DNA from 2 places in the Fructobacillus sp. ESL1117 genome. Region 1 is predicted to be linked to the other one. Evidence: riboswitches for the same ligand, from Rfam matches in the RefSeq annotation. Region 1 holds a riboswitch; the other holds the start of a gene.
What was found. A riboswitch is a leader RNA that binds a small molecule or an ion and turns the genes downstream of it on or off. The one in region 1 is predicted to bind thiamine pyrophosphate.

Region 1 (8,407 bases):
GCTACGAACAAATTCCAGATATTGCTTATGGTTCTCATGGAGCCACAGATGATAAAAAGGCACCACAGCCAGAACCAACTGCGGCCGAAGTAGACCAATTCTTGGCAATGGTTAAGGAAGCCAAGCGACCAGTTATTCACGTTGGTCGTGGTATCCAAGAAGGTGGTGATGCCCTCATTGAATTGTCAAAGAAATTGCAAATTCCTTTGGTCATGACTGGTTTAGCAAAAGGGCATGTTGATGAAAGCTATGCCGGAAATCTGGGTATGGCTAACCGTGCTGCCTCAAAGGCTGCTGATGAAATCATGGCAAGTGCTGATTTGTTGATTGCTATAGGGGCCGATTTTCCATTTGCAAAACTAGTTTACACGACACATCCGTTTAAGTTTATTCAGGTTGATAACGACCGAACAGAACTTGGACGCCATCATAACCTGGATTTGGGTATCTGGGCAGATGCAACTACTTTTGTCCAGGCTGCCCTAGATCGTAGTGAACAAGCGCCAGAATCTGCATTCTTCAAGGCCGCTTGTGCCGATAAGGAAAACTGGTTTGCCTACCAAAAGCAATTGCAAGATGATACTCGTGAACCGCTTCGCGCTGAACCGATTTATAAGGAAATTAATCGTGTTGCTGACCCCGATGCTGTCTTTGCCATTGATATTGGTGACAATATTATTAACTCCTTCCGTCATTTGCATGTGACGCCAAAGAACAAGTTCGTGATTTCTGCCATTTTTGCTTCTATGGGTTCTGGACTGCCAGCTGCTTTGGCTGGACAATTATCATATCCTGGTCGCCAAGTTTGGAACATCGCTGGTGATGGTGCCTTTTCAATGATTATGCAAGATTTGTTAACCGAGAAGAAGTATGATTTGCCAATTATTAATGTCATTACAGCCAACAAGACATTGAACTTTATCAAAAGTGAACAGGATGATGTGGCCATGCATCATTCAGGAATTGATCTTGCTGATCAAAATTTCGCTATGATTGCTCAAGGAATGGGTGTTGAGGCGGTAACCGTGACAAAGGCTAGCGAATTGCCAGCAGCTTTTGACAAGGCGATTGAGGTAACCAAGGCGGGTCGACCATTCTTGATTGAAGCTAAGATTTCTGATGCCCGGTCATTGCCTGTCGAGGAGTTGCAATTGAAGCAAACAGACCAAGGGATGGAAGAAACGCTTAATCCAACGTATAACAGTAACCTTGATTTGCAAAGACCAAGTTCTGTTCGTGAATTCTTAGATTCATACGATGGTCAAAACTTGAAAACACTCCCAGAGTTCTTCGAAGAATACGGTGTTAAATGGTAAGCTTATAAGCTAACGTATAATAAAAGTCTTCTTTTGAAGGCTTTTTATTTTGTTGTTAGAAAGCATTGCTTGCTTAAAGAGAATCGGTGTAAAATAGAGCGCAAAGGAGCTTGATTATGCCAAAACTTGTTTTACTTCGTCACGGTCAAAGTGAATGGAACCAGTCTAACCGTTTTAATGGTTGGATCGATACTTATTTGTCTGTAACTGGCAAAAAGCAAGCACAGGACGCCGGGCGGGCACTTTTGAAACAGGACATTCATTTTTCCCGGGCTTATAGCTCAGTTCTTAGTCGAACGATTATGACCATGAATCGCATCTTGGACGAATTAGGTCAATCATATATTCCGCTTATGAAGTCTTGGCGGTTAAATGAGCGTCATTATGGTATCTTGCAAGGTGAGGATAAGGATGATATGCGCGCTAAGTATGGGAAAGAGCAGGTCCAAATCTGGCGACGGTCTTATTCTGTTCTACCACCTAAACAGCCTGCATATGATCCAACAGTGACCATTGCTGGTCAAAAGTACCCTGCTTTTGACCACCGCTATGCACAAGTGCCATACGGCCTTTTGCCACTGAGTGAGAATATTCAAAGTACAGAAATTAGAGTTCGACCACTTTTTGAAGAGGAAATTGTACCACGGTTACGCGCGGGAGAAGATGTCTTGATTGTTGCCCATGGAACGTCTGTCAGAGCGTTGACAAAGCTGATTGAAGGTCTGACACCAGAACAGGTAACTAACGTTGAAATCCCAAACGGTGAACCCATTATTTATGAGTTTGATAAAAGTTTATCCGTTTATAAAAAGAAAATTATTCATTCTTAAATAAAATGCTCTTAGAAAATAGGTTTGCTTGCGCCCATATTTTATTGGGAATGCTGTGAAAATGTTTAATGAAAAGGAGATTATGATGGCAAAAACATTGGTAATTGGTGCCCACGGTCAGGTCGGCCAAATTTTGGTTCAAGACTTAGCTAGTAAGCAGCAAGAAGTTTTAGCAGCCTTTCGGAATAAAGACCAATTGCAAACAGTGGCTGATGTAGCCGGTGTTGAGGGAGTCTATTTTGACTTGGACGTTGATGAACAAACGATGACACAGTTTTTTCTGGATCACCAAGTTGGCCAGATTGTTTTTACGGCTGGTGCCGGCGGTAAAGGTGGTATCGAGCGAACGGTAGAAGTTGATTTGGATGGCGCCATTAAAACGATGGCTGCTGCTAAAAAAGCTAGTGTTGCTCACTATGTGATGGTTTCAGCTGCTGGGGCGGACGACCGCGGTCGTTGGTCTGCATCCGGCATTTATCATTACTTTATGATGAAGCACTATGCTGATTTGTACTTACAAAATTCCGGTTTGGATTATACGATTGTTCGGCCAACGTTGCTCTTGGATACTACTGGTACTGGCAAGGTTTCATTGGATGTTGACTTCGCGGGTCCAAAGGAAAGCTTGCAAATTCCGCGAGCAGATGTCGCTGCCTTTGTCATAGCAGTATTAGCTCATCCTGAGCAAGCAGCTAATCAAATTTATGATTTAACAGCTGGTAACCAGGAAATTCAACATATTTTTGATTAAACATGAGGCCAAAAGGGGTTCTTAGTTTTATTTAAATTAAAAATAAATGATAAAAGGTTGACATTGACTCATAAAGTTGTAAACTACAAAGCAACAGATAGAAATGACAAGCGACAATAAGAAGTGTCTGGGTAAGAAAATGATTAGAGAGCGCCTATTTGGTGAAAGGGCGTCGTTTTCAAACTCAAAGACGATCATTCTTTAGCTAGTGGGCTGAAATCAGTAAGCCTTGCTCGGTTGGTACCGTTATCAAACCGGCGTATCGCTTTTTCGGCCGTACGTTTGAGGTTGAACTTTGTCGTTCAACAAATTAAGGTGGTACCGTGCATAAGCGCCCTTAACTACGAAAAAATCGTTGTTAAGGGCGCCTTTTTATCTGCTGATTTTTTAGAAAAGGAGGGCACCGTGAAGTTTCGTACTGTAGTGAGCTGTTTGTATACTGAAAGGAGCATTAAAAATGACAATGACTGAATTGAAGACCAAGGTGAAGGTAGTACCAGCAAAGCAAGAGGACAAATTGGCACAGGCCCTCTATCATGCTTACCAAGAACGCCAACCGCTTAAAATGACTGAATGGGAGCAGGTTGTTAGCGATGACCAAACTGCCTATGAAGTGCAAGATCAATTGATGGAACTCAAAAATCAACCACTTGGGGGTTACAAGGTTAGTTTGACTAGTCAAGAAACGCAAGATATGTTCGATTCAAATGAACCTTTGTATGGGGCTCAGGTGCAAAACCATTTCGTTCAATCACCGGCTAACCTTTCTTTGAAGAGCGATTTATTGGACCCATTGGCAGAAGTAGAATTGGTTTTCAAGGCGAAGGAAGACTTGCAAGTCACTGATTCTTTGGAGGATTTGCGTCGCAAAACGACTGTGGCGGCTGGTGTGGAAGTACCCGATGCTCGGTTTACGGATTGGTTTCCATCTTTGAGTAAGTACTTAGTGATGGCAGATGCGGCTGTTGGTGGTTTTGTGGTCTATGGGCCAGAACGAGAAAGTACATCTTTGACGGTTGCTGAATTTGAAGATGTTCAGGCCCAGTTAGCCCATAATGGTGAGGTAGTGGCCGAGGGCAGTTCGGCCGAAGTTTTGGGTAACCCACTGAAATCGTTGCAATGGCTAGTTAAAAAGTTGGCAGCGCAGGGAAAGACCTTGCATGCGGGGGAACGCGTTTCCTCTGGAACCTTCTTATTGCCGCCACACTTAACAGAAGGAACCTGGACAGCTAGCTTTAACCACGATTTTGCAGATGTTGTGGTCGAAGTTAGTAAATAAGCAAACAATTTTGAAATATCAAATTGGATAGTTGTCTTTTTCCGTTAAAATGAGTATAATCATTTCCGTTAGGGAATAAGGGTTACAATCGTGTTAGCGACCCTCATTATCCAGTCACCCATTTTAGCGGTTCCAAATTGTTTGTTGAAAAACACAACAATCGGCCGTACTAATAAATTGGGCGGCCTTTTGTTTTGAATAAAATCGATCGGGGAGTTTGTGTGACAGACTGAGAGGATGGTAGACCATCGACCCGAACACCTGAACCGGATAATGCCGGCGGAGGAAATCGTAGCTTTTTTGTAATCGAGGACTCCTTTTGTGGGTGCTCGATTTTTTCTTTTAAATCAGAAAGGAGTGTAGTGAATGATTCACGGTCATTTGACCGTGCGGGATGAAGGGGAGCGCCTTGATCCTGAAAAAACAGCGATGGGAAGCCGTGTTCCGGCGTGAGAGGAGACCAAGTAGTCTCGACCGAACTTTCTATCAGTCAGGTGCTTGTCTGACTGGTTTAACCGCTAAAGTGGGAAAGGAGCGCTGTTTTTCGCTACCCCACTGAATTTAAAAGGAGCGTTTTCAAATGAAGACACAGAAAAAATTATCAACGAAGAAGATGTTAGTGACTGCCTTGTTGGCTGCCTTAGCTTATGTTTTAAATAGTTTTGTCTATTTTCCGGCAATGGCGCCCTTTCAGCACTTCGTTGACGTTTTAGCCGCCGTTTTGCTGGGGCCATGGTACGGCTTTGCTAGTGCTTTGATTTGTGGCATTTTACGGATGATGTCCGGCAGGACAATTCAAGCCGTAACAGGGGCCATTTTTGGTCCCATTCTTGGCGGTTTGATTTATCGCAAAACCCACAACCTTTACCTGGTCTTCCTTGGTGAAGTGATTGGAACGGGGATTTTAGGGGCTTTGACTTCTTATCCATTGATGAAGATCTTTTATGGCTTGGACGTCCATAGGTGGTATTACTTCGTGCCATATTACACACCAGCTGCCATTGTGGGTGCTGGAATGGGGTTGGCAGTGGTCTTAATTTTTCAAAAGACAGGCTTACTAAAGCGAATCCAGGCGAACTTGGATTAACTAAACACCGTCAATCAGGCCAAATTAGCTTTGGCAAGGGGAAGTAAGCGATGAGCGATAGGGAATATTTGATCTTTGACCTCGATGGTACATTAGTTGATTCGATGCCTTTTTGGGAGAATTTAGCGACTGAATTGCTTGATCGATATGGCATTGACCAGCTGCCAGTCGGTTTGCATAATCAGATTCAAACCATGACTTTGACGGATTCAGCCATTTTCATACAAGAATTATTAGCGCTACCCGTTACAGCTGCCAACTTGGTGCAGGAAATGCGAGCTTTGATGGACCAACATTACCAACATGATATTCCACTTAAAGTTGGGGTAGCTGCATACTTACAAGATGCCTACCAAGCTAGTCATAAAATTGTCTTGGCAACGGCCAGTAGTTCAGTTTTGGCCAAAGACTGTCTTCGCCGGTTGAAATTATTGCCGTTTTTTGACTTTGTCTTTTCTTGTGAAGATGTTGGACAGGATAAAACAAAGCCCACAATTTATCAGGTTGCTGCACAATATTTTGACCAGCAGCCCAACAGGATTGCAGTCTATGAAGATGCTCTGTATGCTGCTGCCACAGCAAAGCAAGCGGGTTTTCATTTGATTGGTGTTTATGACCATCAGTCAAAAGAAGAGTGGACTGATTTACAAAAGTTAGCGGACGAAACGATTGATTTTGCCACAGCAGTAAAAGGAGAAAATAAATGAGTGCAAGTGTTGCGATTCAGGTTTTACCAGCAGCTGAAAATGACCAAGAGTTGTGCCGAATGGTTGATGAGGTGATTGCTTATATTCAAAGTACCGGCTTACGCTATGAAGTTGGTCCCTTTGAAACAACGATTGAAGGCGATAATTATAACCAGTTGATGGACATCGTCAAAGAGTGCCAACACGTGGCTGTCCGGGCAGGTGCCAAGAAAGTCTCTGCCTATATTAAGGTTGCCTATCAGCCAGATGGCGAAATTTTAACGATTGATCAAAAGATTGGTAAGTATCACAAATAAAAAAAATCAGACCTGCAGAGGTCTGATTTTTTAATCTGTAATTATCAAAGTATGAGTTGTATTATTGCAAGATTGCTTCCAAAGTTGGTAAATCTGCAACTACCTGAGTAGGCTTAATTTTCGCCGGGCTCTCCTTGTGATTTGGATTAATCCAAATTGTGTCGAGTTGATAATTTTGGCCCCCCATGATGTCAGATGTTATGCCATCGCCAATCATCACCGTGTTTTCTTTGGTCATATGTGGGTTATCCTGGAAAATACGATCAAAAAAAGCTGAGTCAGGTTTAGAAGCACCAATCATTTCAGAAGTAAATATTTGGTCAAAGTATTTTCCTAAGCCGGTTTCCTTGAGGCGAAGACGTTGTGTGGCATCCTGGCCATTTGTACCGGCGATAATCGTATATTGTTCTTGCAAGTGTTGCAAAATTTCAGTTGCATAGGGAACCAGCCGATAATTGTGGTCACGCAATGTGGCGTATTCTTGTTCAAGATGGTCGGCATCATAGTCAATTGCTAGTGCTGCAAGAGTTTTTTTAAAACGTTCTTCAAAAATTTGTTGTCGAGCAATTTCTTTCAATTCGTATTGTTGCCAGAGATGGTGGTTAATCTCTTGGTAAGTTTTGAGTGCATGGTCTAAATCAGTGCCTGTTAAGCCTAATTCATTTGAAAAAAGCTGACGAATAGCAGCGACTTCGCCTCCGGTAAAGTCTAAGAGGGTGTCATCAAGGTCAAAAATCAAGTATTCATAGGTCATGCTACAATCCAACTTTCTATACTATAATTAACTTTAATTATGATAACACGGTCATTAAAAGACAACCCTTTAATTTTTGTCTTATTTTAAAAGCGGGTGGCCGGCTGGATTCATTTTAAAAATGGTTAAAAAGCGTTCTTTGTTATCAAATTTTAATCTTGATAAGCTTGACGGAGCCCCCCTGGTTAGGTGTTTAATAGGGAAGGAATATTTTTTGTTAAAAAGCTAACGAAAGAAGGAATAGTTGTCTGATGAGAATCGAGAAGAAGCATGTTGTTGGGATTGTCCTGGCAGTCGTGGTTTCGCTTTTTGCCCAATTTTTGAGTAGGTACTTACCGCAATTGGGTGCGGAAAGTTTGGCAATGATTATTGGGATTTTGCTGGGAAATACTATTTTTGCCGGTAACCAATATGGAGCTGGGGTTAAGTGGTCCGAAAAGTACCCGATTGAAATTGGGATTGCTTTGCTGGGCTCGACTTTGACCTTTAAAACGCTTTCCAAGTTAGGACTAAATGGGATCGCTTTTATCATTATTAATATGATCTTGGTGATTGGTATCGTATTTTTGTTGGGGAAGTACCTATTTAAGGTCGACGATCACAGCACGATGTTGATGGGTGCCGGAAATGCCGTCTGTGGCTCCAGTGCGATTGCTGCTGTTGCCCCGGTCATCAAGGCCAAGGATGACAATCGGCGTACGGCAGTCGCCACCGTTTCCTTGACGGGTATGCTGCTTTTGCTGACGTTGCCTAGTTTGTCACACTTTTTATTTGGTAATAATGATTTACTGCGTGGGGCCTTAGTTGGGGGGACTGTCCAGTCTGTTGGTCAGGTAGTTGGAACAGCCTCTTTGATTAATTCAAACGTTGTAACCTTTGCAACTCTGTTTAAGCTATTGCGGGTCATTATGCTGGTCTTCGTCGTTGTGTTGTTTGCTTACATCGCTAAGCGGCAAAATGCGAAAGAGGCGGTTGAAGAAGACGAAAAGGCTAAAATTACGATTTTACCTTGGTACATTATCGTCTTTGCCATCTTATTGGTCGTCAACTCAATCATGGCTTTGCCGGCCCCAATCCATCAATTTAGCCATACGGTGTCAACTTTCTTCGGCGTCGTCAACTTAGCTGCAATTGGTTTGAACCTAAAGTGGGCAGTTATCAAAAAAAGTGGTGTCAAGTTCCTTAGTTTCGGTTTCTTAGTTGGTGCGGTTCAAGTTCTGCTCGCCGTCATCTTAATTCATTTATTCTTTTAAAAATCAGTCCTGACTTAAACTGTCGGGGCTTTTTGTGTTACAATTAACCACATTAAGGGCATATGCAGGCGAAACCCGTATCAAATTGCCGTCGAAAAAGGAGGCTTTTTTGATGCGCATTCATGTTTTGCAAC
Region 2 (8,407 bases), 110 kb from region 1:
ACCGCCATACTGGCCGTGCTGGCAGTCGGACTGACTGTTTGGCTGACTCGGCCAACCATGCGTTCTTCTAATACAAAGCCAACCGAAGCAACCGTCTTCTTTCATGGCTATGGCTCTTCTCGAAATGCCGAACAAACGATGAGTCGGTACTTAATTCAGCAAAAGTATTCGAATCGGAAGATTAATGCGACAGTTAGCAAAAACGGTCAGGTCAGCTTTAGTGGTACCGTGAAGAAGGGCGACCAAAATCCATTAATTCTGGTGCAGTTTAACGACAACCGGAATACTAACTTTGACAAGACTAATCAGTGGGTCACGAAGATTATGGCGGACTTGCATAATCAAGGGATTCAATCGGTTAATTTGATTGGGCATTCGATGGGAAACCTCGCCATTGCCTTTTATTTGAAAAATCACGTGCAACAAAGTGAACAGTTACCGGTTGTGAAGCGCCAAATTGCAATTGCTGGTCCCTTTAACTTCTTGCAGGATAGTCCAATACCAAAGTCGAATTTGAATTTAGCAGATCCTAGCAGTCACTCTGAGACTGATTTTAAAAAGGCGGCCTTAGCTGGTTTGGAGCAATATTACGAGAATAATCAGACCAAAGTGCTGAATATTTACGGTAATAGCATGGGCAAAAAGGAATCGGACGCAACCGTCACTAACAATGCGTCGAAGTCATTGAAATACTTTGTCCGTCAACCAAGCACCTATCAGGAAAAGTTATTTACTGGTAAGGATGCGCAACATTCAAAGCTGCATGAAAATCAGGATGTTAACAAGGTCCTCAAGCAGTTCTTGATGGCATAACCAATAGTCAATCTTAAAAACAGTCTTGGCAAAAGGCTGTTTTTTGCTTGTTTTTTTCTTGACTTGAAGTTCACTCCAAGGTGTTTAATGGTTATTGATCACAACACACAATGCTTGGTTTTGAAAGAAACCTAACTGAAGGAGATAAGAATGACAAAACAACGATTTGGGATGGTCTTGCCGATCACCTTACTCGCTTACTTTTTAATTTTGATGGATAATTCCATTGTTTTTACCAGTGCAACTGAGATTGGTCAAAGCCTAGACCTTTCACCTAATGCTTTATCGTGGGTTTCCAATGCCTATACACTGACTTTCGGTGGCTTTTTACTATTGTCGAGCCGGCTCTCGGATTTGCTTGGACGTAAACGGATTTTTTTAATTGGTATCACCATTTTTGGATTGAGTTCGTTGCTGATTGGCTTGTCGGATAATGCCGCCTTCGTGATTGGACTACGGGCCGTCCAGGGACTGGGCTCTTCGATTATTGCGCCGACCACCTTGGCTTTGATGATGGATAATTACCAAGGACAAATGCGTGAACGAGCGATTGCTTACTATGGTGTTACAGCTGGGATTGGTGCCAGTCTTGGACTTTTAATTGGCGGTGGCCTCACCACTTTATTTTCTTGGGAAGCCGGTTTTTTGATTAACGTGCCGTTGACTTTATTATTGTTTGGGTTAACGGTACGCTTTGTCCCGAATAAGGCGGGATTAAAGATAAAAATTGACTATATTGGTGCAATTCTGTCCGTCAGCGGATTAGCGGCCTTGATTGATGGTTTAACGAGTAACCAGTGGCTAATGATTTTATTGGGCATCATTGTTTTAGCTTGCTTGATTGGCTTTGAAAGTCGGCAAAAGCAACCAATGATGCCTTTAACACTATTTCACAATCGAATTCGTGCGGGGGCCTACTTGGCACGCATGCTCTTTATGATGGCCATGCTGCCATACTGGTTCTTTTTGCCCCAGGTTTGGCAAACCAGTTATCATTTTACGGCATTACAATCCGGGCTGGCCTTTCTCCCCTTAACATTCGTTCAGTTTGTGGTATCGTTGTCCTTGGGGAAGCTGACTGATCGTTTTGGCAATCAGTTAATCCTACTAGTCGGCGAGGGATTACTGTTCCTCGGTCTGCTGTTTACAGCCTTGTCAGCGGTTTCTTTGGGCTATTGGTTGGCTTTTGCCTTGCCAATGGTGGTGATTGGTATTGGGCAGGGCTTGGTCCTTGCGCCAGTGACATCGGCCGGCCTGCATCAAGCACCTGACGAACTGGCTGGTATTGCCTCAGGGTTGACGAACACTGCTCACCAAATTGGTGGCCCAATCGGCCTTTCTTTGATTGTGGCGACGGCGGGGAGCTACCATGGTCAAGTTGCGACAATGGCTTTCTTTACGGGAATTGCTTTTGTAGTTGTGGCCGCTTTTGTTGTGCGAAAGGTACAAAATGAATATTAAAGAAGCTGCGAAGGTGACTGGATTATCAAATGATACGATTCGCTATTACGAACGAATTGGGGTCATTATGCCAGTCCCGCGCAAGGAAAATCAGTTGCGTGATTTCACCGAGCGTAACATTAATCAATTGAAATTTGCTAAAACGATGCGCCACGCTGGTGTTTCCATTGAACGATTGCGTGAATATATTGGTATGGTTCTGGAGGATGATGACCAAACAATTCCGACGCGTAAAGCACTATTGCTAGAACAGGCAGAAGAGATGCAGGACCGCATTAATGAAATCCAGGCTGCTCATGATCATTTACTATATAAAATTGATCATTACGAAAGCCACATGCGCCAAGCGGAAAATCGTTTAGAGTAAGGCACTGAAATCGTTTTACGATTGGGAAATGTCTAATTTGTTGAGCCAAACTGAATTTTTAATCGATTAGAACGACTCTATTTGTCTCTTTGTTTTATTTGATACTTTCTTGAAAACTATTGGATAGATGATTGACAGAGCGTTGTTTTATTGGTAAAATTTAATTACAATTTTCACATAGCTATATATTAGGAGGCACTTTAATGAAAGTTGCAGTTATTGGTTCAACGCACGCCGGCGTGTTTGCCGCTAAGCAGATTAAGGCAGACCACCCAGACGCTGAGATTCACGTGTTTGAAAAGAATCAAACAGTTTCTTTTTTGTCATGTGGAATCGCTCTTTGGATTGGCGACAATGTTTCATCAACTGACAAGATGTTTTATGAAACACCAGATTCAATGGCTAAGCAGGGTATTTCAATGCATATGCAAACGCTTGTTGAAGCTGCTGACTTAAAAGCAAAGACTTTGAACATCAAAGACTTGGTTTCTGGTGCTCAGTCAGAAGAAACTTTCGATAAGATTGTGATTACCACTGGTTCACGCGCAATTAAGCCTCGCATCCCTGGTATCGATTCTGACAAGGTCTTTGACTCAAAGACTTGGGACAATGCCAATGCCTTGAAGGAAGTAACTGAAAAGGTTAAGCGGATTATCGTTATTGGTGCTGGTTATATCGGTGCTGAGTTGGCAGAACAATTGTCAGTCAATGATAAGGAAGTGACTTTGATTGACGGTTTGGACCGGGTATTGGCCAACAATACGGCCCCTGAATTTTCATCTGTTTTCCAAAAGGCCTATGAAGACCATGGTGTTAAGTTAGCCCTTGGTCAAATGGTTTCAGGATTTGAAGACACAGCTGATGGTATCAAGGTGACAACTGACAAGGGCACTTATGAAGCTGATATTGCCATCTTGGGGATTGGTTTCTTGCCAAATACTGCTCTGTTCCGTGACCAAGTAGACATGTTGCCAAACGGCGCTATCAAGGTAAACAAGTTCATGGAAACTTCTGTGAAGGATGTCTTTGCTGCCGGTGATTCAGCCACTGTCTTCTACAACCCCACCCAAAAGGATGATTACATTCCATTGGCAACTAATGCTGTTCGTCAAGGAATTTTGGTTGGTAAGAACATTGTCGAACCAACGTTGGCTTATCAAGGCACACAAGCAACATCAGCCGTTGAATTGTACGAGTTAGCTTACGCTGCAACCGGTTTGACTGTTCAATCAGCAGCTCGGAAGGGTGTTGAAGCGGATTCTGTGACAATTTCAGAAGATTACCGTCCTGATTTCATGTTGTCAACGACGCCAGTTAAGGCCTCATTGACTTGGGAAAAGGGGACTCGTCGGATTGTTGGTGCTGCTTTCTTGTCAAAACATGACATTTCACAAGCTGCCAACGTGGTTTCATTGGCGATTGAAAACGGCATGACAATTGATCAATTGTCAATGACTGACTTCTTCTTCCAACCAAACTTCGGTCAACCAGTCAACTATGTTTCATCAGTTGCCATGGCTGCCGTTTTGAAGGCAAACAAGTAAAAAATTAGCTTGATTAAGCACCTAGGCTGAGTCTGGGTGCTTTTCTTTGAAAACACTTGCATAAAAATTCAAGACAGTGTAAGCTAGTGAAGTAGTAAATTTGAATATAGCGATCTGGGGTACCATTTTGGTTGAGAATTAAACCCATTGAACCTGTTAGGCTAAGACCGACGAAGGAAGATCCACACAAGTTTTTTTTAAGACCACCCGTGTTGGACTCTGCCCAGGCGGGTGTTTTTTGATGCCTTTTTGTTCGCCCGGACGTAAAGGAGAGAATAATGAAACAAAAGTGGACGCTACAAAACGTGATTTTGCTGGCCTTGATCGGGATTATTTTTTCGGTCATTTATTGGATTATGGATCCGGTTTACCAGATTGTTAACAGTGGCTTGGCCGTGATTGGGTTGCAAGCCTTTACGAATGAAATCACCCTTGGTGTATGGATGATGGCCGGACCATTGGCTTCGTACATCTTAAAGAAGGTCGGTGCCGGCTTTATTGGCGAAATGCTTGGAGCAGCCGGTGAGATGTTCTTGGGTGGTTCTTACGGTGTCGGTACGCTTTTGTCTGGCTTTATTCAAGGAATTGGTTCTGAACTTGGTTTTGCTTTGACTGGTTATAAGAACTGGTTTGCTGGTCTTTGGTTGTCAACCTTGACTGGAACAGTCGTGACCTTTGCTTGGGACCTCTTTAAATCAGGTTATATTCACTACAAGCTAGGTTTGTTAGTTGCTTTGTTCATTGTTCGTTACCTATCAATTTTCTTTTTCTCAGGTGTCTTGGTACACTTGATTGCCAAGTTGTTAGATCGATCAAAGTTGTTGTCCCACGAATAAGGAGGACAAAAAATGGCAATAACTGCCAGAAACCTCACGTTGGCTTATCGTGACCAAGTCATCATTGATAATCTAAATTTATCTCTTGAAAAAAAGACCCTGACCCTCTTAATGGGGCCTTCCGGATCGGGAAAATCCACCCTGTTAAAGGCCTTGGCGGGTCTTTACCCACAATATGGTGGCCAAGTTACTGGCGAAATCGAAATTGATCAAAGGGTGATGACCACACTGAAAGCAAATGAAAGAGCCAAGCGGGTGGCTTTGCTTTTTCAAAACCCTGATGACCAGTTTGCCATGCCAACGGTGCGGGAGGAATTTATTTTTGCACTGGAGAATCTCGAATTGGACAAGGAAGAAATTGACCAAAAGACGACTTGGGCATTGGAAAAGGTTGGTCTGACTGATTTTATCGATCGATCCTTTGTGACCCTATCTGGTGGGGAAATGCAAAAGGTTGCCTTGGCAGAAGTGTTGGCCCTGGGGGCCGACTACCTGTTGCTCGATGAACCCTTTGCTGCTGTTGATAGTCAGTCACGAGAAGATCTCCAGGTTTTACTAAAACAGCTTAGCCAAGAGGGCTATGGCGTTGTCGTTTCCGACCATGATCCAGCTGGTTACTTCGATAAAATCAGCCAGTTTTATCAGCTCAAAGAGAAGTCTTTGGTGTTGGTGCCTGCAAATGACTGGCACCAATATGATTACCAAAAGCAAACGGTGGTTTTAAAACCGGTTGTAGAAAGTGACCAGGTCGAAAAGGCTGCTTATCGCTTTGATAATCTACGAATACAAAACGGTGAACGGCTGGTCTTAGACCAGGATATCCTGCAAATCTTTGAACAGGGTATCACCTTGGTGACCGGTCCAAATGGAGTCGGGAAGTCTTCTGTTTTGAAGACGCTGGCTCGACTACACCGTTATGAGGGTTCTTTGACCTACCAGGAGCAAGAAGTCCGCGAGTGGAAACCGCGTTTTTACTTTGGCCAGGTCGGTTTGTTATTTCAGTCAGCCTCTGACCAGTTCTTAAACATCACGGTTCAAGAAGAGCTTGACCAGGTGATGGAGAAAAGCCACCATGCTGATTTCTGGAAGAAGGAGGTCTTGGAACAGTGGCTGTCCGACCTAAACTTAACAGGCTTGAGTGACCGGTCGGTCTACACGCTTTCGGGTGGCCAGCAGAAGAAACTTCAGCTGCTGTTGATGCTAATTATGGCCCCACCAGTACTGCTGTTAGATGAACCACTAGCAGGCTTGGATGAGCAGTCGGTGGCAGTTGTTTTAAATCTGATTCAGACTTGTCAACAGGGGCTTGAACTGACCATTTTAGTTGTTTCTCACCAAACAAGAGACCTGGTCAACATTGTTGATCGTCACTTGCGCTATGAGCAAACGGCCATGGCCTATCAAGAGGAGGTGCTCGTATGATGAACGCCACACAACGGCTGATTTTGGCTTTGGCGATTTCTTTGGAAATCTCTTTGACCCAATCAGTGACCCTAAACGTTGTTCTCTTTTCAGTTGCCTTTTTGCTATTATTAATTCGGCGCCAGCCCTTAAAGAAAATCGGGCTCTATGTGGCGATTGCCATCATTCCAGTTTTGGGTTCCTTTTGGTCCTTTTATCTTTATGGTCAAGGAACAGCAGCGCAAAACCTCCATTTTGGTTTAGTGATGGGCAGCCGAGTCCTCGTCTTTATCTTTATTGGGGCCTGGTTAACGATGGGTATGACCCCCTACGTCTTATTAGCTTCTTTACGCCAGAACCTGAAGATGTCTGCGACCTTTACCTACGGCATTTTGGGGGCACTTAACTTTATGCCCCGCTTTAAGCAGGCCTTTTCTTCGATTCAAGCGGCGGGGATGATGCGTGGTGAAGTATTACGGTGGTGGCAGCCAACGCTGTATTTTAAGGCTTTGGTTCATGCCATTAAGTGGTCGAAGAACCTGGCCATGGCCATGACCTCACATGGTTTTCAAGAGGGGGCCAAGCGTTCAGCCTACCGGGATTATCCGATGGCTAAATCAGGCTGGGGGTTAATCGTTTTGATTTTGTTTGCATTGCAGGGAATCTTGTTTTTTTCTCACTACTGAGCAAAGCAGTAATCAGCTGACATATAAAAACGGCAAATTCGTCAAGAAAACGAATTTGCCGTTTTTTTTAGCCTCTTTTTAAGTAAGACAGGATTTCTTTTTGCATGGCTTTCACAAAGGGGTCCTTCGTCGAGGAGGGATTAATTACTAGGCCAAGGTGACGGTAATAAGGTTTTTTAAAGGGATAAGCTTCGATTTCGCCTGAGAGCCTTGACAGGGCCAAGTCAGGTAGGATTCCCCAACCCAAACCGGCCTCAACCATGGCCAAAATCGACTGGTCATCAATCGAATAGTTGATGGCCTGAGGCTTAACCTGAAGTTCATCGAGGGCCGCCTTAGTATCGGAATCATAATCGGACCGTTGCAAGATAAAGTGCCGGTCTTCTAAGTCATCCTGGCTAATCGAAACGCCATTTTTGGGTGTGAAATCAGCCGGGGTAATGCACTTGATTTCATCATTGATCAGGGGCAGGGCATCCAGCCGACTAATCGTTGGCAGGGCCGAGAAGCCAAGATCAATCTTTCCTAGTGATAAGGCCTGTTCGATTTCGGCGAAGGAGCCTTGAATCAGCGTGATCTCAACTTGTGGGTACTTTTTAGAAAAGCGCCGGATGATGGTTGGGAGCCAGGCAATGCAAACTGATGAAATGGCGCCAATTCTGATTTGTCCACCCTGCAGTCCTTGAATCTTTGCAGCGGCTGAAAGAAGTTGCCGTTCCTCATTGAGCAGGCGTTCGACCATTGGTAAGAGGATTTGGCCGTTGCGGGTGACTTGCATCTCCGATCGGTTGCGAATTAGGAGGGGGATTCCTAGTTGTGCTTCGAGGTGCGAAATGGCGTGAGAAACAGCTGAAGGCGTAATGCTTAACTCGTCGGCAGCCTTTCGAAAGGAACCGCGTTCAGCGACTGTGGCAAAAATTTGGTAAGTAAAAGTTTTCATGATATTTTCCTGATGAATGTTTTTAATTTTAAATTGAAAAAGTTTAGTTTTACTTGTTATAGCACCAAGTATAGACTATTAAGGTAAGATTGCAAAGGAGTATTGTTCATGAATAATCAAACGGGTTTTGCCCGCACACTGTCTCATCGCCACGTGGCGATGATTGCCCTGGGTGGGACGATTGGAACCGGACTTTTTTTGGGAGCTGGTTCTTCAATTCATCAGGCCGGGCCAGCGATTTTGCTGGTCTATATTATTACAGGAATGTTTGTCTTCGCGATGATGCGTGCCTTGGGTGAATTGTTAGTATCAGATGATTCAAAACCAGTGTTTATTGACTTTATGACCCAGTACTTGGG

Region 2: it holds a riboswitch for thiamine pyrophosphate, as region 1 does, so the genes downstream of both, ACSYSH_RS01225 (ECF transporter S component) here and thiW (energy coupling factor transporter S component ThiW) in region 1, are expected to answer to the same signal.

The regions. Positions count from the first base shown of each region.
Region 1 covers NZ_CP196385.1:383,754-392,160, reverse strand. The annotation lists gene spxB (pyruvate oxidase) at 1-1,316, shown strand, start outside; gene ACSYSH_RS01590 (2,3-bisphosphoglycerate-dependent phosphoglycerate mutase) at 1,433-2,146, shown strand; gene ACSYSH_RS01585 (SDR family oxidoreductase) at 2,229-2,897, shown strand; gene ACSYSH_RS01580 (2-keto-4-pentenoate hydratase) at 3,355-4,176, shown strand; TPP riboswitch at 4,376-4,481, shown strand; gene thiW (energy coupling factor transporter S component ThiW) at 4,757-5,263, shown strand; gene ACSYSH_RS01570 (HAD family hydrolase) at 5,314-5,970, shown strand; gene ACSYSH_RS01565 (thiamine-binding protein) at 5,967-6,266, shown strand; gene ACSYSH_RS01560 (YjjG family noncanonical pyrimidine nucleotidase) at 6,328-7,020, opposite strand; gene ACSYSH_RS01555 (YeiH family protein) at 7,272-8,273, shown strand; gene ACSYSH_RS01550 (type 1 glutamine amidotransferase) at 8,386-8,407, shown strand, end outside.
Region 2 covers NZ_CP196385.1:272,225-280,631, forward strand. The annotation lists gene ACSYSH_RS01205 (alpha/beta hydrolase) at 1-813, shown strand, start outside; gene ACSYSH_RS01210 (MFS transporter) at 964-2,274, shown strand; gene ACSYSH_RS01215 (MerR family transcriptional regulator) at 2,264-2,641, shown strand; gene ACSYSH_RS01220 (FAD-dependent oxidoreductase) at 2,845-4,185, shown strand; TPP riboswitch at 4,291-4,381, shown strand; gene ACSYSH_RS01225 (ECF transporter S component) at 4,464-5,021, shown strand; gene ACSYSH_RS01230 (ATP-binding cassette domain-containing protein) at 5,034-6,443, shown strand; gene ACSYSH_RS01235 (energy-coupling factor transporter transmembrane component T family protein) at 6,440-7,108, shown strand; gene ACSYSH_RS01240 (LysR family transcriptional regulator) at 7,176-8,048, opposite strand; gene ACSYSH_RS01245 (amino acid permease) at 8,157-8,407, shown strand, end outside.